One region of the Paenibacillus sp. FSL H7-0357 genome, then DNA from elsewhere that is predicted to be linked to it. Evidence: riboswitches for the same ligand, from Rfam matches in the RefSeq annotation. Region 1 holds a riboswitch; each other region holds the start of a gene.
The links. A riboswitch is a leader RNA that binds a small molecule or an ion and turns the genes downstream of it on or off. The one in region 1 is predicted to bind cyclic di-GMP.
Positions count from the first base shown of each region.

Region 2: linked by a shared signal. The riboswitch ahead of H70357_RS03095 (transglutaminase-like domain-containing protein) and the one ahead of H70357_RS05160 (PA14 domain-containing protein) in region 1 are both predicted to bind cyclic di-GMP.
Region 3: linked by a shared signal. The riboswitch ahead of H70357_RS32300 (flagellar assembly protein A) and the one ahead of H70357_RS05160 (PA14 domain-containing protein) in region 1 are both predicted to bind cyclic di-GMP.

Region 1 is NZ_CP009241.1:1,160,433-1,168,386, forward strand. Features, by position in the region: gene H70357_RS05150 (UDP-glucose dehydrogenase family protein) at 1-994, shown strand, start outside; gene H70357_RS05155 (sugar phosphate nucleotidyltransferase) at 1,461-2,834, shown strand; cyclic di-GMP riboswitch class I at 2,972-3,052, shown strand; gene H70357_RS05160 (PA14 domain-containing protein) at 3,065-5,464, shown strand; gene H70357_RS05165 (glycosyl hydrolase) at 5,673-7,187, shown strand; gene H70357_RS05170 (discoidin domain-containing protein) at 7,386-7,954, shown strand, end outside.
Region 2 is NZ_CP009241.1:690,530-698,483, forward strand. Features, by position in the region: gene H70357_RS03075 (glycosyltransferase family 39 protein) at 1-1,724, shown strand, start outside; gene H70357_RS03080 (glycosyltransferase family 2 protein) at 1,768-2,748, shown strand; gene H70357_RS03085 (GtrA family protein) at 2,738-3,142, shown strand; gene H70357_RS03090 (class D sortase) at 3,239-3,844, shown strand; cyclic di-GMP riboswitch class I at 3,966-4,047, shown strand; cyclic di-GMP riboswitch class I at 4,121-4,203, shown strand; gene H70357_RS03095 (transglutaminase-like domain-containing protein) at 4,217-5,023, shown strand; rRNA gene H70357_RS03100 (16S ribosomal RNA) at 5,385-6,940, shown strand; rRNA gene H70357_RS03105 (23S ribosomal RNA) at 7,187-7,954, shown strand, end outside.
Region 3 is NZ_CP009241.1:7,312,036-7,319,989, reverse strand. Features, by position in the region: gene H70357_RS32310 (DMT family transporter) at 1-847, shown strand, start outside; gene H70357_RS32305 (flavin reductase family protein) at 863-1,465, shown strand; gene H70357_RS32300 (flagellar assembly protein A) at 1,730-3,598, opposite strand; cyclic di-GMP riboswitch class I at 3,704-3,796, opposite strand; gene H70357_RS34700 (FUSC family protein) at 4,067-5,170, opposite strand; gene H70357_RS32290 (ABC transporter ATP-binding protein) at 5,483-6,589, shown strand; gene H70357_RS32285 (ABC transporter permease) at 6,579-7,391, shown strand; gene H70357_RS32280 (ABC transporter permease) at 7,381-7,954, shown strand, end outside.

The sequences.
Region 1 (7,954 bases):
CATGACCAAGTCGACCGTACCGGTTGGCACAAATGAGAAAATCCGCAATCTTATTGCTTCCCACACGAATCATCCCTTCGATATCGTCTCCGCTCCCGAATTCCTGCGTGAAGGCTCGGCGATCCGCGATACGCTTCATCCTGACCGGATTGTGATTGGTCTGGATAATCCGCTTTTGGAGCCAACGATGCGCCAGCTACATCAAGGCTTCACTGAAAATATCTTCGTAACGGATATCCGCAGTGCGGAAATGATTAAATATGCATCGAATGCTTTCCTGGCAACCAAAATCTCCTTTATCAACGAAATTGCCAACATTTGCGAAAAAGTGGGAGCTGATGTAACCGAAGTGGCGGAAGGCATGGGGATGGACCGGAGAATCGGCTCAAGCTTCCTGCAGGCCGGAATCGGTTATGGAGGCTCCTGTTTCCCGAAAGATACCAATGCACTGATCCAGATCGCAGGTAACGTGGACTATGAGTTCAAGCTGCTGAAATCGGTGGTTGAGGTGAATAAAGGACAGCGGTTTATGATTATTTCCAAACTTCATGAGTCGCTCGGCAGCCTGCGCGGCGCGGTTATCGGAATTTGGGGGTTGGCCTTCAAGCCGAATACCGATGATGTACGCGAGGCACCTGCCCGTGAAATCGTCGAAGCGCTGGTAGCGGAGGGAGCTACAGTGAAGCTCTATGATCCGATTGCCGCCGATAACTTCAAAATGCAATACGATCATCCGCAGCTCCGCTGGTGCGGCCTGCCGGAAGAGGCGGCAGAAGGCAGTGATGCCGTATGCCTGCTGACCGACTGGAGCCAGTTCAAGGATATCGACCTGCATCGCTTGGCGGGCAGTATGCGCCGCCAGGTTTTGATCGACGGCCGCAACGTCTACTCCAAGGAGCAGATCGAAGGCACCGGCCTGGAGTACCATTCCGTCGGACGCCCGCAAATGGGCGGACTGAGCGGGTATTCGGCCAGCGTGGCTGGTGCGATCTAAGCTAACACCTTGCCCTTTACTGCCGTCAAACTAGCGGCAATGCCGGATCTTTAGCAGGGTGCTTCGCCTGTGGGTGCAAGCCGCGGGCGTGAATGTCTTGCTAGGGCGCATAGCCCAGCTGGAATCCATCTAAGTAAGCTGTTATGGAATGGAACGGAGAGGAATTTTGGAACTGTAGGAGCGAATGCGTCCGCCTGAAAGCTTTCCGTAGGAAAGCTCGCTTCGAAAGCATATGCAGTCTGCGGATTTCCACCGCGAACAGCGGTATAAATCAAGAAATCTGCAGACAACAGCGGCCGAAAGTCCAAACATTCCTTGCAGTGACTCTCATAACAGCCCAAGCTGGTAGAATTTTTGCGCAGCCTGCAGTGCTGCCTGAAGCAGTCTGTCTTTTGCATTAGCCGAACTGCAGCTCACAATAACAATCCGATATTTTTGCGTCAACACATAATGAGGAGGGTTCCATATGAAACTGGTACTTCTATCAGGCGGTTCAGGTAAACGTCTCTGGCCATTGTCTAACGATTCACGTTCGAAGCAATTTCTGAAGGTACTTGAGAGCCCGACGGGTGAACCGGAATCCATGGTACAACGGGTATGGCGGCAGCTGGAGGAAGCTAATATGTCGGGTTCGGCTTATCTGGCTACCGGCCGCAGCCAGGTGGAAATGATTCAGAGCCAGCTTGGCAGCGAGGTGCCTATCATCGTTGAGCCGGAACGCCGCGATACGTTTCCGGCGATTGCCCTGACAGCAGCCTACCTGTATTCCATGGAAGGCGTTTCGCCAAGCGAGACCGTGGCCATCCTGCCGGTCGATCCTTATGTGGAAGCCGCCTTCTTCGATACAGTAGTGCAGCTTGAGCAAACGATGCAGGAGAGCGGAGCGAACCTGGCGCTGATGGGTGTAGTACCCGAGCATGCTTCAGAAAAATACGGATATATCATTCCTACCAGCGCTGAGGCGGGAGCAAGCGGCTATCTGCAGGTAAGCCACTTCCAGGAGAAACCTGACCGTGAGCAGGCTGAGGAACTGATCAGCCGGAATGCCCTCTGGAACTGCGGCGTGTTCGCGTTCCGCCTGGGTTACCTGCTTGATATTCTGCAGCGCAAGGGATTGCCGCTGAACTATGAGGAACTGCAGAAGCAGTACAAACTGCTTGCTTCCATCAGCTTTGACTATGAAGTGGTGGAAAAAGAGGAGAAAATCGTAGTTCAGCCTTATGACGGATTCTGGAAGGATTTGGGCACCTGGAACACGCTGACCGAAGAAATGAACAGCAACCATGTGGGCAAAGGGTTCGTGACGGCCGATTCCGAAGGCACTTGCCTGATTAATGAGCTGGATATTCCGATTACGGTGATCGGCGCGAAGGATCTGATTATCGCTGCCAGCCCGGACGGGATTTTGGTTACCCATAAAGCGGAGAGTCCGAGAATCAAGGAAGTGCTGAAGTCTTTTGAACAAAGACCGATGTACGAAGAACGCCGCTGGGGCCATTATAAGGTCATAGATTATGTGAAATACGATGAGGGAAATGAAGTGCTGACCAAACGGATTTTTATCGAAGAGGGTAAAAATATCAGTTACCAGCTGCACCATAAACGCAGTGAAATCTGGACATTTGTCAGCGGTGAAGCAAGCATTGTAATTAATGAGAAGATGCATAATGTGAAGGCGGGAGATGTGGTGCGTATACCGGAAGGCACCAAACATGCGATTCTTGCGCTGACGGATGTAGAGTTTATCGAGGTACAGACCGGCTCGGAACTGGTAGAAGAGGATAACATCCGCATCACCTTGGATTGGGAAGATATAGCTTTGCAACAGTTTATCTCTTAGGCCTAAACAGTCTATTTACCCAATTGTTGCAGATCCAAAACAGGCATTTAGAACCATTTATTAATTTATTTTTATTAATGCTCTAAATAAAAACTTCATAGGGACGATACTTACGGTAAGAGGGATAAATCCTTCCAAAACGACAAAGGCAAACCTAATCGAAAGATAGGGACGCAAAGCCATAGGGCCTTCGCAAGAGTGGCAGCCTGGCTACCGAAAGGAAGATAATTTTGAAAACTTACCGTAAGTCTCGTCTGCTGTCCACCTTGCTGTCTCTTGCCGTATTGTTAACCGCTATGCCTTTAGGATTTGGGCTGTCGCCTTCAACCGCAGAAGCCTCATCAAGCACAGCAGTGCCGGTTAATCCGGACGCTTCAGCCGAAGCTGTCAAGCTGCTTAGTAACCTCTATTCCATTACCGGAAAAGGGATTATCTCTGGACAGCACGATTATTTGGAGAGCCCGGATGAATTCAGCAACAAGTTGAAGGGAACAAGCGGAGAATATGCTGCTCTTCACGGATATGAGCTTGGCGTAATTAGCGGCCAGTCGGAGAGTACGGCTGCATCGCAGCGCAAGAATGTGGTGAACAGCGCGATCAACTGGTACAAGAACGGCGGCATTGTCGCAATGACCTTTCATCAGAATCTGCCGGGAACGGCTTACCTCTGGTCCAATGTGCAGAAGCCGCTCACCCAAGCGGAATTTAACAGGTATGTAACGCCGGGCACGGCAGAATACGCCAGCCTGATCACGGATCTGGATAAAGTGGCGGTGTCGCTCAAAAGCTTGCGGGATGCGGGCGTTCCCGTACTTTGGAGACCTTATCATGAAATGAACGGCAACTGGTTCTGGTGGGGGAAGAAAAGTAATTTTGCTGAACTGTGGAATATTATGTATGACCGTTTCGTGAACGTTCATCAATTAAACAATCTGTTGTGGGTATGGAACCCCAATGCACCGAATGCCTGGTCTGATCCTTATGCGCTGACCTATCCGGGCGCAAGCAAAGTGGATGTTCTTGCAGCAGATATATATGATAACGACTATATGAATAAGTACTATGACAGTTTGCTTAGTCTGGCTGCCGGTAAACCGATAGGCATTGGTGAAAACGGTGAGATGCCCAGCACGGCCAAACTGAAGCTCTCCCAGAAAAATTTCGTTTTCATGATGAACTGGGGAAAAATGCTCTATGAGAAAAATAGCACAACTACGATTAAGAGTTTCATGAATGATAGCTATACACTGACCCGGAATAAATATAAGAGTTGGAGTGCACCAGCCGTTGCGCCAACGGCAACACCGACACCGACACCAACGCCGACACCAACGGCAACACCGACAGCAACGCCAACGGCAACACCGATACCAACGCCAACAGCAACGTCGAAGCCGACGGCAATGCCAACGCCTGACTCTAATGATTCAGTGGAAGCGCCTGTGGTGAGCGGACTTAAGGGAGAGTACTTCAAAAACATGACGCTTTCCGGTACGCCCGCCTTGGTGCGCAATGATGCATTGCTTAACTTTAACTGGCGCCAGGGTTCGCCGGATCCTTCAATCGGTATAGATTCCTTCTCCGTCCGCTGGACCGGTCAAATCAAGCCAACGTATAGTGAGACTTATCAGTTTTTTACCACTTCGGATGACGGTATCCGCGTTTATATTAACGGTAAAGCTGTCATTGACAGCTGGATGAAACAGAGCGGAGCCGAGCGTACCGGAAGCATCGCTTTAACAGGCGGTCAGTTGTACGACATCAAGGTCGAGTATTACGAGAATGCCGGCGATGCGAATATCCGCTTAATGTGGCAAAGTCAAAGCCAAGTCAAAGGGACGGTTCCGGCCAGCGCATTGTTTGTGAATGCCGGGGCAGCTGCTGCCAGCCAGACAGAATTGGACAGTACACTCAGCCTGGTTGCAAAACCGGTTTTAGCGGCGACAGCAGCACCAGCCGCAACAGCAACGCCGACACCTGCGCTGACAGCAACACCAGCACTGGTGCCAACGGCAACACCGACATCTGCGCCAACACCGGCGGCAACAGCAACACCGGTGCCAACAGCAGCACCGACGCCAGCACCAACACCGACGCCAGCAGCAACGCCAACACCGGTGCCAACACCAGCACCGACGCCAGCAGCACCAACACCGGTGTCTACGCCGGCACCAACACCGACAGCAGCACCTGCTGAGAATGGGCTAAAGGCAGAATATTTCAATAATATGCTGCTGTCAGGCACTCCGGCACTTGTACGTAACGACGCCATTCTTGATTTCAATTGGCGTCTAGGCACCCCGGATGCTGCAATCGGCATCGATTTCTTCTCCGTACGCTGGAGCGGCAAGATTAAGCCGCTCTACAGTGAAACGTACACAATCTATACTACTTCAGATGACGGCATCCGCGTTTGGGTCAATGACAGTCTTGTGATTGACAGCTGGATGAAACAGAGTGGAACCGAACGCATGGGAAGCATCAGCCTGAATGCCGGGCAGCTATATGATATTAAAGTGGAGTATTACGAGAATCAAGGGGATGCCAGAGCGCGTCTAATGTGGGAAAGCCCAAGCCAAGTGAAGGGTACTGTTCCTGCGAGCGCCCTGTTTCTTCCTTCCGCTTCCTAAGCAGAGCGACTGGTTAGCTACTGTATTCACCGGCGGGTGCTGGTTAAGACGTTACAATTATAATTCCTAAAGTCCACTCTTAGTGGCCCTGCTTATCAGCAGGGCTACTAAGCTATAGCCCCCATTTGGCTTCGGGATGTATGAACCTGCATAGGGAACTCATCCTGTGTGCCGTGGCGGCATTTCGCTGGAGAAAGGAGATTACGATTTGAACACTTACCGCAAGTACCGCCTGTTTAATACGATTTTACCTCTTATATTAATATTTTCCCTGCTGCCCTGGTCAGAAGCGAGGAGTCTTCCGGTTCCCCGGACGATAGTTACACCTGCTGCTGCCATCACTCCCATCAATCCCTCAGCTTCGGAGGAGGCTGCCGATCTGCTCAGCTATCTGGTTGATCTTGGAGGCAAGGGAATGATATCCGGGCAGCATGACTATTTGGAGACCCCGGATGAATTCAACAATAAGCTGAAGCATGCAAGCGGACAATATGCCGTATTGCATGGTTATGAGCTGGGAGCGATTAACAACCAGCCGGAGGGCACCATCGTGAAGCAGCGCCAGAATGTCGTGAAGAGTGCGATCAAATGGCACCAGGGCGGCGGAATTGTGGCGATGACCTTCCATCAGAATTTGCCGGGTACCTCCCCGGATTGGGCTAATGTGCATATGAGCCTGAGCCAAGAGGATTTTGATGCTTATGTTACGCCGGGCACCCCGCAGTATAAGAACCTGATCGCTGAGCTTGATGAGGTAGCCGAATATTTGGGAGACCTGCGCGATGCGGGAGTGCCTGTGTTATGGCGCCCTTATCATGAGATGAACGGCAACTGGTTCTGGTGGGGGCAGAAGGACAACTTCACCGAACTTTGGGACATTATGTATAACCGTCTGGCGAATGTGCACAAGCTGGATAATCTCCTGTGGGTATGGAATCCGAATGCGCCTAATGAGTGGTCGGATGGCTATGAGCCATATTATCCCGGTGCCGGGAAGGTTGACGTTCTGGCGGCGGATATTTATAACAATGACTACAGACAGTCTTATTATGAGAAGCTGCTGAAGCTGGCCGACGGCAAGCCGATCGGGATCGGTGAAAGCGGAGAACTGCCAGACCCGCTCATATTGTCCCGAACGCAGAGTAAATGGGTATATACCATGACATGGGGAAAAATGCTGACCGAGAAAAATAACCTCGAGAAGATTAAGAGTTTTATGAGCGATGATTATACCGTGTCGCGGGATGATTATAAATTAATGCTGGTCGGTAAGAACAATAACCCGGCCCCGGTATCCCGAACCGGATTGACGGGAGAATATTTCAATAATATGGATCTGTCGGGCAAAGCCGTCCTGGTCCGCAACGACAATAAGATCGACTTCAACTGGCATGGAGATTCACCGTCTTCAGGAATTGGCAAGGATGCTTTCTCGGTGCGCTGGAGCGGCAAAATCAAGCCGGTTTACAATGAGAAATATAATTTCATAGCCTCCTCGGATGACGGGGTACGTGTATGGATCGACGGCAAACTGATCATCGACAGCTGGAAGAAGCAAAGCGGTGTCAGCCGTGAGGGAAGCATAGTCCTGGAAGCGGGAAGCTCGTACGACATCAAGGTTGAATATTACGAGAACAGTGGAGATGCCAGTATTCGCCTTATGTGGAAGAGCCCAAGCCAGAAGCAGGCGGTTATTCCCAAAGGCGCGTTGACTTCCAAATAATGAAATGAAAGCAATAAGTCATTGTGAGGCAGGCACCCCGGAAGAAAGCGAGGACAAGGAATGAGGACTAGAACTAAGAAGAACAAGAATAAACCTTTACATCTACTGTTAAAATTCGCAGCTTTAACCCTCTTGTTTCTATTGTCTGTTTCTATCTTCGGAGATGACGGGACGAAGAGGGCCGAGGTGGAGGTTGACATGTCCAAATTGTCCGCAGCGAAAGATGCAGGACCCGCATTGCCGGACGGAACTGTGCTGTGGCAACTGGGCAAGCACGACGGAACAGCTGGTGAATTTGCGGCTGCCGGCTCTTCGGCCGCTAAGGAGGCATTTAAGGTTGCCTCCGTTTCGGCCAAGACTGCGGAGCTCCAAAGTGTGCCCTCCGGTCTTAGAGGCGACACTAATCCTGAGCTGAGGATTATGTATAAGCTGGATAAGATCCCGGTCAACGGGGTCTTATTTCGCGTAAGCATCATAGATGCCTATAAATCCATTCCGCAAATGAGCGTATTCTCCAACCGGCAGCTGTCGGGGATTATCCAGATTGCAGGTGTTGCCGGTACAGACAGCAAATATACGTTCCGCAAAACGTATGAGCTATATATCCCGAAAGAGCAGCTGGTGGCTGGAACCAACGAACTAAAGCTGCAGGCGGCCCGCGGGATCTATTCCTCCGATTTGGAGGATAAGTACAACTGGTGGACCTGGGATGACCTTAGCCTGGAGTCGCTGAATGCCCCAATCAAGGAGCCGATTCATGGTAGCTA
Region 2 (7,954 bases), 470 kb from region 1:
CAGCCCTGGCTCTTTACCACCTGGGCTCATCAAAAGCTCCCGAAACCTTATGGGAACCGGCTGCCAGCGGCGAAAGCTTTTATGTCGATCTGGGCCAGAGCCGCCAGTTGGAGCGTGTCAACGTATTTGGAGGTGTCGGGACCGGTAAATTCAAACTGGAATTCAGCCAGACGCCGGATGCCTGGAGCAGTCCGCTCGATGTGAATGAGGATGTCGGCAATGTATTCATCTGGAAAAGCCAGCCGCTGAACGTTGCGGCAAGATACGTGAAGCTTACGGTGACTTCACCGGGCTTTACCTTAAATGAAATGGCCTTCTACGAGCAGGGGGGCGGGAAAACTCCGCTTCCGGTTACAAGTGTCACCCCGGATGCCGGTGCAGCGCCAAAAAGAGGCGTCCCCTCCAACCTGTTTGACGAACAGTCAATCATACCGGAAAATACCGGTTTCATGAACAGCACCTATTTTGATGAGATTTACCATGCACGGACAGCTTATGAATACACGCATGGCATCGTCCCTTATGAGAATACCCACCCGCCGCTCGGCAAGCTTCTGATTGCTATCGGCATGGAGGTATTCGGTGTTAATCCGTTCGGCTGGCGGATTATCGGTACTTTGTTCGGAATCGCTATGCTGCCGCTAATCTATATCATGGCGCTGCACCTGTTCAAAAAGAGCATTTACGCCGCCCTTGCCGCGGGACTGTTCGCACTGGATTTCATGCATTTTACGCAGACGCGGATTTCTACAATTGATGTATACGGCGTATTCTTCATCATGTTAATGTTCTATTTCATGCAGCGGTATTTCACGATGAATTTCTACTGTGTTCCGCTGCGCAGGACACTCGTCCCGCTGTTCTGGTCCGGATTGTTCTTCGGTATCGGCGTCGCCTCCAAATGGATTGTGCTCTATGGAGGAGCCGGGCTGGCCATTATGCTGGCGCTCGCCTTATTTGAACGCTATAGGGAACATAAGGCCGCTGGGCGTGTGCTGGCAGAAGGCAAATTAAGTGACCAGGAGCTCAAGGACGCCTGCCGGACGGCAGATAGTTCCTTTTGGAAGAACACCATCGTTACGCTGGCCAGCTGTGTTGTTTTCTTTGTAGTTATTCCTGCCGTTATCTATAGCCTGTCCTTTATCCCTGCGCTGTCCGTAACAGCCGACGGGTTTACTGTAAAAGGCTTGATCGATGCGCAAAAGAATATGTATAACTACCACAGCCAGCTTGTCGCCACGCATCCGTTTGCTTCCTCCTGGTGGGAATGGCCGTTTATGAAACGGCCTGTATGGTTCTTCAGCGGCGGCGAAGGATTGCCGGAAGGCAAGGTAAGCAGCATAGTCACCATAGGCAATCCGCTAATCTGGTGGACCGGGATCTTCGCGATGCTGGCTACGGTATGGCTTACCGTAAAACGGAAAGACAAAAGCATGTACATGATCTGGATCGGCTTTTTCTCGCAGTATGTCCCTTGGATGCTTGTACCGCGTGAGACGTTCCTATACCATTATTTTGCGATGGTACCGTTCATGATTCTTGCTATTGTATATATCATGAAGCTGCTGGACAGCAAATATCGGGAAGCTAGGTACATCCGGTATGCATACGTGGCTGTCGCAGCGCTGCTTTTTGTACTGTTCTATCCGGTGTTGTCGGGAATGGTGGTTGACAAAGAATATGTGACGGATGTGCTGCGCTGGTTCCCTTCCTGGGTATTCTAGGAGGGGAGCGCGTAGTGCTACAAAACTTTTAGGAGGAACAAAGGTGAAAGCCAGATACAGTGTAATTGTCCCCATGTACAATGAGGAAGAAGTTATTCAATATACGTATGAGCGGCTTAAGAAAGTCATGGACGAATGCGGTGATACCTATGAACTGATCTTCGTTAATGACGGGAGCCGGGATCGCACAGCTGAGATCATGAGTGGAATCAGCAGCAGCGACGAGCATGTTAAGCTGATTGACTTCTCCCGTAACTTCGGTCATCAGGTCGCGATTACGGCCGGAATGGACTATGCGCAAGGCCAGGCTGTTGTGGTGATTGACGCGGATCTTCAAGATCCGCCCGAGGTCATTTTGCAGATGATTGCCAAGTGGAAAGAGGGCTATGAGGTAGTTTACGCCAAACGGCTGAAACGGCATGGGGAGACTATTTTCAAGAAAGTGACCGCCAAGCTCTTTTACCGTCTGCTCAGCAGCATGACCAGTGTGGAGATTCCCACCGATACAGGCGACTTCCGGCTCATCGACCGTAAAGTATGCGATGTGCTGCGTGGTCTCAAAGAGAAAAACCGCTATGTCAGAGGTTTGGTGAGCTGGGTCGGCTTCCGGCAGACGATGGTGGAATATGTGCGGGAGGAACGTTTTGCAGGTGAAACCAAATACCCGCTGAAGAAAATGATCCGGTTTGCGGTTGACGGCATCACCTCATTTTCACATAAGCCGCTGAAAATAGCCTCATATGTAGGCTTCTTTCTCTCCTTCTCCAGCTTTGTGTATCTGTTCTTTGTATTGTTCCAGAGAATCTTTTTTACCTCATGGACGGTTCCGGGCTGGGCTTCCATCGTCGGTGTGAATTTGTTGTTTAACGGCATCGTGCTGATGCTGCTTGGCGTAATAGGTGAATATATTGGACGGATATATGATGAATCCAAGGATAGACCGCTGTACATCGTGCGTGAGACCAAGGGTTACCGGGGCGGAGAGCATGAGGAGCGGCAAGAGGACAATGATTATGGCAGATAGGAAGCTGAATGCGGGATTTATCCAGTTTTTAAAATTTAATGCTGTAGGCTTACTGAATACGCTGATTGATTTCGCCGTATTTACCTTGCTGCATTCTCTGGGTATGATGAACACCCCGGCACAGATTATTTCTTATAGCGCAGGGACAGCGAACAGTTTTTTTTGGAACAAGAAGGTGACCTTTAAGGATAAGAGTCAGGCTAGCAAGGACAGTTTTGACCGTATGCAATTAGTCCGATTCATCATACTGAACCTGGTTGTACTGGGGATATCAGTGCTGCTGATGCATCTGCTAACGGACAAATTTGGAGTTCAGGTGCTGATTTCCAAAGTGCTGGTTACGTTCGTCACCGTCATCATCAATTTCTTTGGCAGCCGTAAATGGGTATTTTAAGTCAAATGTTGGGCCGTGGAGTTTCTTTATCTTAAAGATCGGGGGGATTTGATGCGTAAGTTTTCCTATTTGATCATAATTGCAGGAGTTCTAGTCATGCTGTATCCAAAAGCGAGCGAATGGTATAACGACCGGCAGCAAGAGAAGCTGCTGAAGGAGGCTGAACAGGCTTATAGTGAGCTGGCCCCTTCGTCAGAGCCCGATCTGAAAAAACAGTACGCCGAGGTCACTGCACTGCTGGCAGAAGAATCAGCTGGGGATGAACCAGTGCAGGCTGCCGAACCGGCAGAGCAGGAAATAGAGGTCGGCGGCAAAGTGACCGGAATTATCACAATCGACAAAATCGATTTGAAATTGCCCATATTGGAAGGGGCGACCAAAGCCAACATGAAGCATGCCGCAGCCCATATGAAGGAAACCGCTCCAATCGGTGAAATAGGCAATGCTGCCATAGCTGCACACAGGTCTAGGACTACAGGGAGATTATTCAACAGACTGAACGAAGTAAAGGTCGGAGATACCATTTCCGTCAAGACAAGCGATCAGGAGTATAAATACGAGGTTTATGATATCTCGATTGTTGAGCCTACGGATGTGTCTGTACTGAACGGGAATAAACAAGATAAGATCCTTACCCTCATTACGTGTGATCCTTTGGTAAATCCGACCCATCGACTGATTATCCACGCTAAAGCGGTTTGAAGTAAGAGAACAGATCATAAAATGCGAAAATTATAAAAATTTAAATGAATTAAGTAGAAATCTAGTGATTTAGGTCTTGTAACTAGGCATTAATATGATACTATATAACTATAAAAGCTAAACACGATAACGGCAAACCTATCGAAAGGTAGGGACGCAAAGCTAAAGGGCCTTCCCTGTAAGGATGGCAGCCAGCTACCGAATGAAGAGGCTTTTTTTGTTTGTTCTTAAGATGAATCTAGTATATTCCAATAGTAGTAGGAACAGATAAAGCTTAAACGATAACGGCAAACCTATCGAAAGGTAGGGACGCAAAGCTAAAGGGCCTTCCCGGGTATGGATGGCAGCCAGCTACCGAAAGGGGTTTTATCCATGAAGAAGTTCTATTATATGTTCTTGACCTTGTTCGTCCTGGTTACTTCTGTTCAAGTAAGCACAGCTAACGCATCCAGCGTAGAGTCGGGCTGGTTAAATACATCGCAATTGAGCCAAGGGGTTGTCCAAGTTTCCTATGATGTTCCCAAGGACAAACGTATCAAGCTCATGATTACTAAAGACAACAAGAGCTACTCTTATAACTTATATGCCTCCAAAGCTACAGAAACGTTTCCACTGCAGCAGGGGAATGGCGCTTATAAAGTGTCAGTCCTAGAGAACACCAGCGGCAACAAATACAAAGTGCTTTCTTCCGAAACCGTAGACCTGAGCATGAGCAACACCAACGCCGTATATTTGAGTTCCGTACAGAATGTGAAATGGAATTCTTCCGATAAAGCAGTACTGAAAGCTAAGCAGCTTACGCAAGGGCTGACCACTGATGAAGCAAAGGTACAAGCTATCTATAATTACATCGTGGCGAATGTAAAGTACGACTACACCTTGGCGGCTAATGTTACGCAGGATTATATCCCGAACAACGACAACACACTCGCTAGTAAGAAAGGGATTTGCTACGATTATGCATCTTTGTTCGCCACTATGCTCCGCAGTGAAGGGATTCCGACAAAGCTGGTAATGGGCAATACGAGTTATGTATCTGTATATCATGCCTGGAATGAAGTATTGCTTAACGGCAAATGGGTAACGATCGATACGACAGTGGACGCCGGATTAGGTAAGAACAAAGAAACAGGCTTCACCAAAGCGTCGAGCAAATATACAGCAGCTAAGATCTACTAATCCTGTAGAATGATGATTACTCTAAGATAACCGGCTTAATATTTAAGCCGGTTATCTTTTTTTGTTTAAGGGGTTGCTTTTTTATATTGATGTGGGGTATTATAGGTAAGCGTTGTTAGAGCGCACCCAAGTAAATAAGGAATGGCTGAAAAGTTGTTTCAAAAAAAAGCTTGCGTTTCTAAATCAAACGTGATATATTATAAGAGTTGCTGGTGACGAGATAATCGACACTGACAACGAGCTTGATCTTTGAAAACTGAACAACGAGTGAGTATGGAAATCACGCAAGTGAGATCCAAAATTAGAGAATGTAAATTCTCGTCAGATGTTTCAAATTGAGCAATCGCTCTTTCTAAATACCAATTTGGAGAGTTTGATCCTGGCTCAGGACGAACGCTGGCGGCGTGCCTAATACATGCAAGTCGAGCGGAGTTATGAAGGAGCTTGCTCCGGATTAACTTAGCGGCGGACGGGTGAGTAACACGTAGGCAACCTACCTCTTTGACTGGGATAACTACCGGAAACGGTAGCTAATACCGGATAATTCCTTTGTTCACATGGACGAAGGATGAAAGGCGGAGCAATCTGCTACAAGGAGATGGGCCTGCGGCGCATTAGCTAGTTGGTGGGGTAACGGCTCACCAAGGCGACGATGCGTAGCCGACCTGAGAGGGTGAACGGCCACACTGGGACTGAGACACGGCCCAGACTCCTACGGGAGGCAGCAGTAGGGAATCTTCCGCAATGGGCGAAAGCCTGACGGAGCAACGCCGCGTGAGTGATGAAGGTTTTCGGATCGTAAAGCTCTGTTGCCAGGGAAGAACGTCCGGTAGAGTAACTGCTACCGGAGTGACGGTACCTGAGAAGAAAGCCCCGGCTAACTACGTGCCAGCAGCCGCGGTAATACGTAGGGGGCAAGCGTTGTCCGGAATTATTGGGCGTAAAGCGCGCGCAGGCGGCTATTTAAGTCTGGTGTTTAAACCTTGGGCTCAACCTGAGGTCGCACTGGAAACTGGGTGGCTTGAGTACAGAAGAGGAAAGTGGAATTCCACGTGTAGCGGTGAAATGCGTAGATATGTGGAGGAACACCAGTGGCGAAGGCGACTTTCTGGGCTGTAACTGACGCTGAGGCGCGAAAGCGTGGGGAGCAAACAGGATTAGATACCCTGGTAGTCCACGCCGTAAACGATGAGTGCTAGGTGTTAGGGGTTTCGATACCCTTGGTGCCGAAGTTAACACAGTAAGCACTCCGCCTGGGGAGTACGGTCGCAAGACTGAAACTCAAAGGAATTGACGGGGACCCGCACAAGCAGTGGAGTATGTGGTTTAATTCGAAGCAACGCGAAGAACCTTACCAGGTCTTGACATCCCTCTGAATCCACTAGAGATAGTGGCGGCCTTCGGGACAGAGGAGACAGGTGGTGCATGGTTGTCGTCAGCTCGTGTCGTGAGATGTTGGGTTAAGTCCCGCAACGAGCGCAACCCTTGACTTTAGTTGCCAGCAGGTTAAGCTGGGCACTCTAGAGTGACTGCCGGTGACAAACCGGAGGAAGGTGGGGATGACGTCAAATCATCATGCCCCTTATGACCTGGGCTACACACGTACTACAATGGCCGGTACAACGGGAAGCGAAGCCGCGAGGTGGAGCCAATCCCAGCAAAGCCGGTCTCAGTTCGGATTGCAGGCTGCAACTCGCCTGCATGAAGTCGGAATTGCTAGTAATCGCGGATCAGCATGCCGCGGTGAATACGTTCCCGGGTCTTGTACACACCGCCCGTCACACCACGAGAGTTTACAACACCCGAAGTCGGTGGGGTAACCCGCAAGGGAGCCAGCCGCCGAAGGTGGGGTAGATGATTGGGGTGAAGTCGTAACAAGGTAGCCGTATCGGAAGGTGCGGCTGGATCACCTCCTTTCTATGGAGAATCGTCACCTGCAACGGTGACATTCAAATCGGAAGCTTAGCTTCCAAAACTCAGGTTTAGGCCTGTTACTCACTCGTTGGTCAGTTTTGAGAGTTTAAGCTCTCAAGTAACACCTTGATCCTTGAAAACTGGATACCGAAACGAATTTGCGTTTTAGAACATTCCTTTAAGCTGAACTTGTGTAAACAAGTTTGTATTATAGCGATGCTAGCGATTTTCCTTCTGGAAAAACGCATTGGTTAAGCTAATAAGAGCACACGGAGGATGCCTAGGCGCCAGGAGCCGACGAAGGACGTGGCGAACAACGAAACTGCCTCGGGGAGCTGTAAGCAAGCTTTGATCCGGGGGTGTCCGAATGGGGAAACCCAGCTGTGGTAATTCGCAGTTACTTCTCTCTGAATACATAGGGGAGATAGAGGCAGACCAGGGGAACTGAAACATCTAAGTACCCTGAGGAAGAGAAAACAATAGTGATTCCGTCAGTAGCGGCGAGCGAACGCGGAACAGCCTAAACCAAGGGGCTTGCCTCTTGGGGTTGTGGGACGTCTCACATGGAGTTACAAAGGAATATGGTAGGTGAAGAGGTCTGGAAAGGCCCGCGATAGAGGTAAAAGCCCTGTAACCTAAACTGTGTTCTCTCCGAGACGGATCCCGAGTAGTGCGGGGCACGTGAAACCCCGTATGAATCCAGCAGGACCATCTGCTAAGGCTAAATACTACCTGGCGACCGATAGTGAAACAGTACCGTGAGGGAAAGGTGAAAAGCACCCCGGAAGGGGAGTGAAATAGAACCTGAAACCGTGTGCTTACAAAAAGTCAGAGCCCTATTAATGGGTGATGGCGTGCCTTTTGTAGAATGAACCGGCGAGTTACGTTTAACATGCAAGGTTAAGGTGAGAAGCCGGAGCCGCAGCGAAAGCGAGTCTGAATAGGGCGATTGAGTATGTGGACGTAGACCCGAAACCGTGTGATCTACCCCTGTCCAGGGTGAAGGTGCGGTAACAC
Region 3 (7,954 bases), 1.5 Mb from region 1:
TATTGTCTGGGGGATCAATTGGCCGCTGTCCAAGATTGCTCTAGCCTACGCTCCGCCCTTGTTGTTTGCCGGAATCCGTACGGTTATTGCCGGGGTGATCCTCATTGTTGCTGCGCTTCCTAAAAGGAAGGCCCTTCATTTCAGCAAGCTATGGCCGGTCTATCTGACTTCGGCCTTTCTCAGCATCGTTTTCTATTACGGGTTCCAGACGATCGGCCTGCAGTATATGCCCTCAGGGCTGTTCTCGGCCATCGTCTTTCTGCAGCCTGTGCTGCTCGGTATCTTTGCCTGGATCTGGCTGGGTGAGCGTATGTACGGAATGAAGATGTTCGGCTTGCTGCTTGGTTTTCTCGGGGTAGCTGCGCTCAGCATTGGCGGATTTACCGGAAGTATCTCCGCCTTGGGCGTAGGGCTTGCCCTGGCCAGCGCGCTAAGCTGGGCCTTGGCGACGGTGTATACGAAACGAAATGCGGTACGGGTAGATATGCTGTGGATGACGGCAATGCAGATCATAATCGGGGGCGTCATTTTGCTGGCTGCCGGTTCGGCTGTGGAGAGCTGGTCCGATATTACGTGGAACAGCGCCTTTATCGTGAACACATTGTTCATTTCGGTGTTCGTCATTGCGCTGGGGTGGATGGTTTATTTCAAGCTGATCAATGAAGGAGAGGCCAGCAAGGTCGGTTCATTCACCTTCCTGATTCCGCTGATCTCGATCGGGTCAAGTGTAGTATTATTAAATGAGCGGATTACGCTGAATCTGGTAGTGGGTATGCTGCTGATCGTATGCAGCATTATTCTGGTGAATGTTAAGATAGGCCGGGCCGCACGGCGGCTGACAAGTTAAGACAGGGGGATAATCATGTATATTCAGACGGATGGACAAACAGCGCATGATAATTATAAGCTGCTGATCGGCAGCATTGTGCCCAGACCGATTGCCTTTGTAACCTCGGTGGATGAAGCGGGGATCGTGAATGCCGCCCCGTTCAGCTTTTTTAATATTGTAAATGATGATCCGCCTATGGTCATGTTCTCCTGTGTCCGCAAAGCAGGCGGAGAAATGAAGCATACGCCGCGCAATATAGCCGCGAATAAGGAATTTGTGGTCCATATCGTCGATGAGGATAATATCGCTGCAGTCAACCATACCTCAATCAATGCACCCGGCGGAATCAGCGAACTTGAGCTGGCCGGGCTGACGGCGGTACCCGGACAAGCCGTCAAGGTCCCGCGCGTACAGGAATGCAAGATTGCGATGGAATGCCGGCTGGTGCAGCTTGTGGAGCTCGGGCATTGCGATATGGTTATCGGCGAAGTGCTAGGTTTTCATGTAGAGGATGAGCTGATTCATAACGGCCGAATTGATGTCGGCAAGCTGAAGCCGGTCAGCCGTCTGGCCGGCGCGTCTTATGCAGCAATTGGCCGGACCTTTGAGCTGGACAGACCTCAGTATGAACCTTGATTGGGCTAGGTATTAGCAGCTAGATAGATTGAACTTGAGAATATACACTTAGGGAAAAGTGGCGGAGGGGAATTTTTGGAACTGGAGGAGCGATAGCGTCCGCCTTTAGGTTTGGATTTCTACCGCGATTCGCGGTTAAATTCAGGAAATCCAAACCTAACAGCGGCCGGAAGTCCAAACATTCTCTGGAGTCACGGCCAATCCCAAAATAGAAGAATTATAAGTTCAATCTATATAGATCAGATATTTTGGGGCAGAGGAAGGCTAATGCGCCTGATTTCTTAACCGCAGGCTTTGGGCAGTGAAGACAAGTTCTTCATCTGTCCCGTCGATCTTGGCGGTGTATTCTCCAATCGTCACTTCGCTGTTGCAGATTTTGCGGACTGTAATATTATTGCCGGCGGTAAGCACCGATTTCTCGGAGGACTGCTTCCCTACAGTCTGTGCGCTGATGGAGCCTGCCGCCTCGACTGAGGAGTCCGTGCACTCCGCTTCGTTCATTACGAAACGGACATCGCCGGAAGAGAACAGCTGGCTGTGCAGAATCCCCTCCTTATGAACATGGAGATCTCCGCCGGATTTAATAATGCTATGCTGTGACGAGGCAATGTCGATCTGTGTATTCTCCTCCTGCATCCCGGATATGGCGTCATGCAAATCCTGCAACAGCCTCAGAAAGGTGCTTAGAACAGCATCCGTGAAGAAATCGGTGAACTGCCCCGGGTGCAGGAATACCTCCAGCATATGTCTTAATTGCCCGGTGTCGATAGGATAATCGGGATTCATCCCGGCAATAACATCCTGGAGATCACTGATCAGGCCGGGGAGATGGTCATATTTGCTTTCCAGCAGCAGCATAACGACCAGACCGTATTTTACGGTTTGCTGGCGTGATTGGACGGTATTCGCCAACTGCTGCGACGCTTTTCTCAGACTGGTCATTTCCTCCATCAAGAGAGCGGAGTACATGCAGAGGCGGTTATGTCTCGCTCCATAATGACCGGAGTACAATTGGCTGCTGACAACCTTGCCCTGGACAAAAATGCTGCCTGTAGCTGTGATTGTCGCATGCGTAACATCGCCGTATATGTATACATTTCCCAACGCCTCAAGGATGGTTTGGTTTCCGATATCATTAGTGGCGACCACATCACCCGGGAACATCATTTTGGCGGCTTCGGGGTCCGTATCCCCGGGAACAAGATATGTCTGGGGGAAATCAAAAACCTTGCGGTTCAGACCGCATCCCGTTAAGCGGGGCCTTCCCTGGCGGAGGGAGACGATCCCGCCGTCCGCCAGCAGGGTTGTACATTCTTTAGTGACCAGCTGAATGTCTTGCGGCGGCGGGGAGGGAATAATTCCGCCATACACGTCGATGCCGGGCACTCCCTCTTCCGCAGGCAGCTTACAGGCAATGACCTCTCCCTCCTGGACAAAGGGAACCCTTGGATGGTTCGGGAAATCTGCAGGATCGGCAGTCCGAATGAATTCATATTCCCTGTCCTCAGCAAATAACAGCTCCAGCCGGGCATTCTTGCCGGGAATAGGGGCTTTACCCTCAGCGATGCAGACCGGGAGATAGGTAGGGTTGTTCAGCTCTGCATAAAGAGCTGGAATATTGAGATCGCGCATAATGGAGCTTTTCTTGAAGCCGGCGATAATCTGGTCCACCGTAAGGGTGGACAGCAGCAGGCCGCAATTTGGTTCCGCCCGGACCGTGACATCTGCTGCAGCCGGGGAGCTGGCGAGCTTCCAGGCGTACTTTTCTGCACGGTAGAGCGTGAAGTAGACCTTCAGTTTATCTTCGGATACGGTAATCTGATACTGCGGCTTCTCGCAAATCTCCCAGGTGATACGGTCTGTGGGGGTTACTTCCGTAGGATCTGTCACCGTCTTCCGGTTAATATTCAACACCACAGGGTGAACGGAGGAAATGACAGCGGGTTTGCCGCCGGGCAGAGGAGGAGTGATGAATATTTGGTTGTTCTGTACGATAATACGTCCGTTCTTATCCTCATCTCCCCCACGGAGCGGCTTAGCCTGCACAGAGGGCAGAGCCGGAAGATCGGGGTTCCCGATTGGCGTTGTGGTATGAAATACATGCCTGAATTTCTCGATGATATGCTGTGGCATTACTCTAACCTCGCTTCTTCGTATAATCAATGGCATCTGTACAGAAAAGAGCATCATGGACTATGATAGATTGTCTTAATCTACCGGTACCCAAGTCACATCTCAATTGGCAGCCTGGCGACCATGAATGGATAGTCTCACATTCTTAGGCCCATCGCTTTGCGTCCTGCCCTTTCGGGAAGTTTGCCTTTAAAAAAATAGATCAATGATATACATTCAGCATGAGGTCATTTAATCGACTCAAATCGACAGGGAATGTTCAATACTGGATTGGTTGCCAAAATAAATCTACAAACAAGCTTAATTCTAGTACTTTAGTATTAATTTTTCAACTTATTAATAATAAATCTCTCTGGTATCCCTTTAAAAGGGACGGCTTTGAGTCCAAGCGATATTACAAGCAAAAACGACCCTGCCTTTTTCTCAAAGGACAGGGTCGTTTCTGCAAAAAAAAGGACGCTCCCAAGCTTATAGCTTGTGGGAGAGCCCTCTTTTAACAAGATGTACGGCGCGCGCGCTTCCGGACCGGACGGAGGCTGGTGCCGGTATAACTGTGGCTGCATAATCGGCCCGTTCAATTTCCTCCAGCACCCGGTTAAGATGGGAGAAGACGGCTCCGAGATCGCGGACTGCTGTCAGCGAGCATTGACCCTGCAGCTCGGAGAACCAGGCGAACTGCAGATCCCGGGCACGGCGCAGCGCTTCGGGGAGCGAACGGGTGCATTCGGCATCGGACAAAGTCTTGGTTCCATACAAGGCGATGCAGTCTGCGGTTGCCGTTACGACCTCTGTCATCCAGTCAGCTGCGGCATAATGTGCAGGCAGGAGGGAAATCTCCTCGGCGATCTCCTTGACGTAGCGGTGAACCTTCTGCAGATGCGAGGTTGCCTGTGTCAATGACCGCAATCCGCCGCGGCATTGATAATGGGATAACGTATAGTGCAGCTCTTTCTGCTGCTTGTCGCTCTTCGCCAGCAGTTGTCCGGAACGCACCAGCCTCTCCGGAGCCTGCTTGGAACTGCTGCTCTCTGCGGCGAGTCCGGTCAAGGCATCGGCCAGCAGCAGGGTCCCTTCCAGTGCCAGGCGTTTAACCTTGACGAACCCCCCGGGGGGGACGATAATCATATTTATTATTAAGGCAATCAGCACGCCGATTAAGGTCTCCGCGACTCTCCACACGATATAAGGGTCCTGATAAAAGGTCAATGCCAGCACGGAGGTCACACCGACCTGGGAAACGGCTTGAATGTTAATCCGGCATGCGGTGGCCACACCGATGCCGATCAACAGCATCAGCAGAATAGACAGTGCCCCCACGTCGAAGAAATGGCCCACGAGCAGGCTGACAATTCCACCGAGCACAACGCCCATCAGACGGTAAATCCCTTTTTCCAGCGAAGCCTTGACGCTTCCTTGGGTGATAAGAATTGCGGCAAGCGGTGCAAAGTATAAATAACTGTCGCCGTGCAGGCTGTGAACCGCAAGCCAGGAGAGTGAAGCAGCAATCGTAACGCGTATCATATATAGAGATAATCCGAATTTTTCAAGGCGGTCCTGCAACCCCTCGTTCATGTTAGTCATCTTCTTTCACATCAATAAGAGAACATTTTTAGGTTTTCAGCAATTTTCATTATAGCACTCAAAAACAACAATAACGGGTACAGTTTTTACGAACTTGTTAAGTTTCTGCGCTGCATTTTAACATTGTAAGCTATCGCATATATTGCATTAATCCTATATGCTATATATATTGAAGTGTGTCGAAGGAAGGGAGGAATTGTCGCTTATCAGCGCTGAGCATGCCACTTTAGATTGTTCCCTGCGAGAAGCGGGTAAAATAGGTTGTACTACATAAGGTAAGGGAGGTCGTTAGCCATAACTACCCTGGAAGGCACTATTATTTCTTTTGACCAGGTTACCAAACAATACGACGATGAAGAAGCCGTGTTAAAAGGAGTCAGCTTCGAGATCGAACGCGGCAAATTCTATACACTGCTGGGACCCTCGGGCTGCGGAAAGACGACAATCCTGCGTCTGATCGCCGGGTTCGCTGAACCAACGGAAGGTTCCATTTATTTGAACGGCAAAATCATCAACCACATTCCCGCCAACGAACGGCAGGTCAATACGGTATTTCAGGACTATGCCTTGTTTCCGCACCTGAACGTATTTGAGAATGTGGCCTTTGGACTGCGGATCAAGAAGCTTAAGAAAGAGGTCATTACGCAAAAGGTGCAGGAAGCGCTGCGCTTCGTCAACCTTGTAGGCTACGATCAGCGGGCCATTAATGAAATGTCCGGCGGACAGAGGCAGCGTGTAGCGATTGCCCGGGCCATCGTCAATGAACCGCAGGTGCTGCTGCTCGATGAGCCTCTTTCGGCACTTGATCTGAAGCTGCGCACGGAAATGCAGTACATTCTGCGGGAAATGCAGCAGCGGCTGGGCATTACCTTTATCTTCGTTACCCATGACCAGGAGGAAGCGCTGGCCATGTCCGACTGGATTTTTGTCATGAACGGCGGACGTATTGAGCAGAGCGGAACGCCTAACGATATTTATGATGAGCCGATCAACCGCTTCGTGGCTGATTTCATCGGCGAGTCGAACATTGTGCCCGGTGTGATGATTGAGGATTATATCGTTGAATTTAACGGCCACCGCTTTGAATGTGTGGATGCGGGGCTGAAGCCGAATGAAGCGGTGGAGATCGTGATCCGTCCGGAGGATCTGGAGATTGCTGCCGTTGAACAAGGCAAACTGCGCGTCCGCGTGGATTCCCAGCTGTTCCGCGGCGTGCATTACGAGATCAGCTGCTACGACGGGTCCGGCCACGAATGGCTGGTCCATTCCACGCGCAAGGCGGAGGTCGGCAGCGAGATCGGGCTGTATTTCGATCCGGAAGCGATTCATGTTATGCGTTTCGGGGAAACGGAGGAAGAATTCGACAGACGTCTGGAAGCTTACGGCGAGGTGGAGAGCCATGAAGAGTAAGGGCCGGTCGTATTTCCTCATCCCTTATTACTTATGGATCGCCCTGTTCGTCATAGCGCCGGTGCTGCTGGTTGTCTACTACTCCCTGTTTGATCTGGACGGGCATCTTACACTGGACAACTACGTGAACTTCTTTACACCGGTATATATGAAAATGATGCTCAACTCCTTCTGGTACGCGATCCTGATTACGCTGTTCTCGCTGCTGGTGGCTTATCCGGCGGCGTATCTGCTGACCCGGACGAAGCATAAGCAGCTGTGGCTACTGCTGATTATCCTGCCGACATGGATTAATCTGCTGCTGAAGACGTATGCCTTTATCGGTATCTTTGGGACCTTCGGGCCGGTCAACAATGTCTTTGACCTGCTGGGCATCGGAGAGCAGCAAATCCTCTTTACGGGTTTCAGCTTTGTCTTTGTCTCGGTATATATCTTTATCCCGTTCATGATCCTGCCGATCTTCAGCGCTCTGGATGAGCTGAACCTGTCCCTTGTAGATGCGGCCCGTGATCTGGGTGCCTCCGGGTGGACGACATTCCGGCGGGTCATTTTCCCGCTGACCATCTCCGGGGTGCGCTCCGGCTGCATGGCGGTATTCATTCCGGCGCTGTCGCTGTTTATGATTACCCGCCTTATCGCCGGCAACCGGGTCATTACGCTGGGCACCGCCATTGAGCAGCATTTTCTGGTCACTCAGGACTGGGGCATGGGCTCTACTGTTGCCGTCTTCCTGATTGTTATCATGGCGCTGTTCATGATTCTGTCGGGCAGCTCGCGGAAAGGGGTGCGGCATGAGAAGTAATAAGAATGGGATTTCAAATCTGTACCTGGTGCTGGTCTTTGCCGTGCTGTACGCACCGATCTTCTACCTAATGTACTATTCCTTCAACAGCGGCGGGACGATGCATGGCTTCGAAGGCTTCACGCTGGATTATTATCGTGAGGTTGTGCAGGATACGCGGCTGATGATTATTATGATTAACACGTTGGTGATCGCCTTGCTGTCTTCGGCGATTGCTACGCTGATTGCGATCATCGGGGCGCTGGCCATCCAGCGCATCCGCAGCCGGAGGGCTAAGAATACACTGCTCTCACTGAACAACGTGCTGATTGTCAGTCCCGATGTCATTATCGGCGCGTCTTTCCTGATCCTGTTCACGATTGCCGGGATCAAGCTCGGCTTCGTGTCGGTCCTGCTCTCGCATGTCGCATTCAGCGTGCCGATTGCCGTGCTGATGATTCTGCCGCATCTGCAGGACATGAGCCCGACGCTGACCGATGCTGCGCGTGATCTCGGGGCCAGCCGCCGCGATGTGCTGACCAAGGTGATTCTGCCGATTATTAAACCCGGGATCTTCAGCGGCT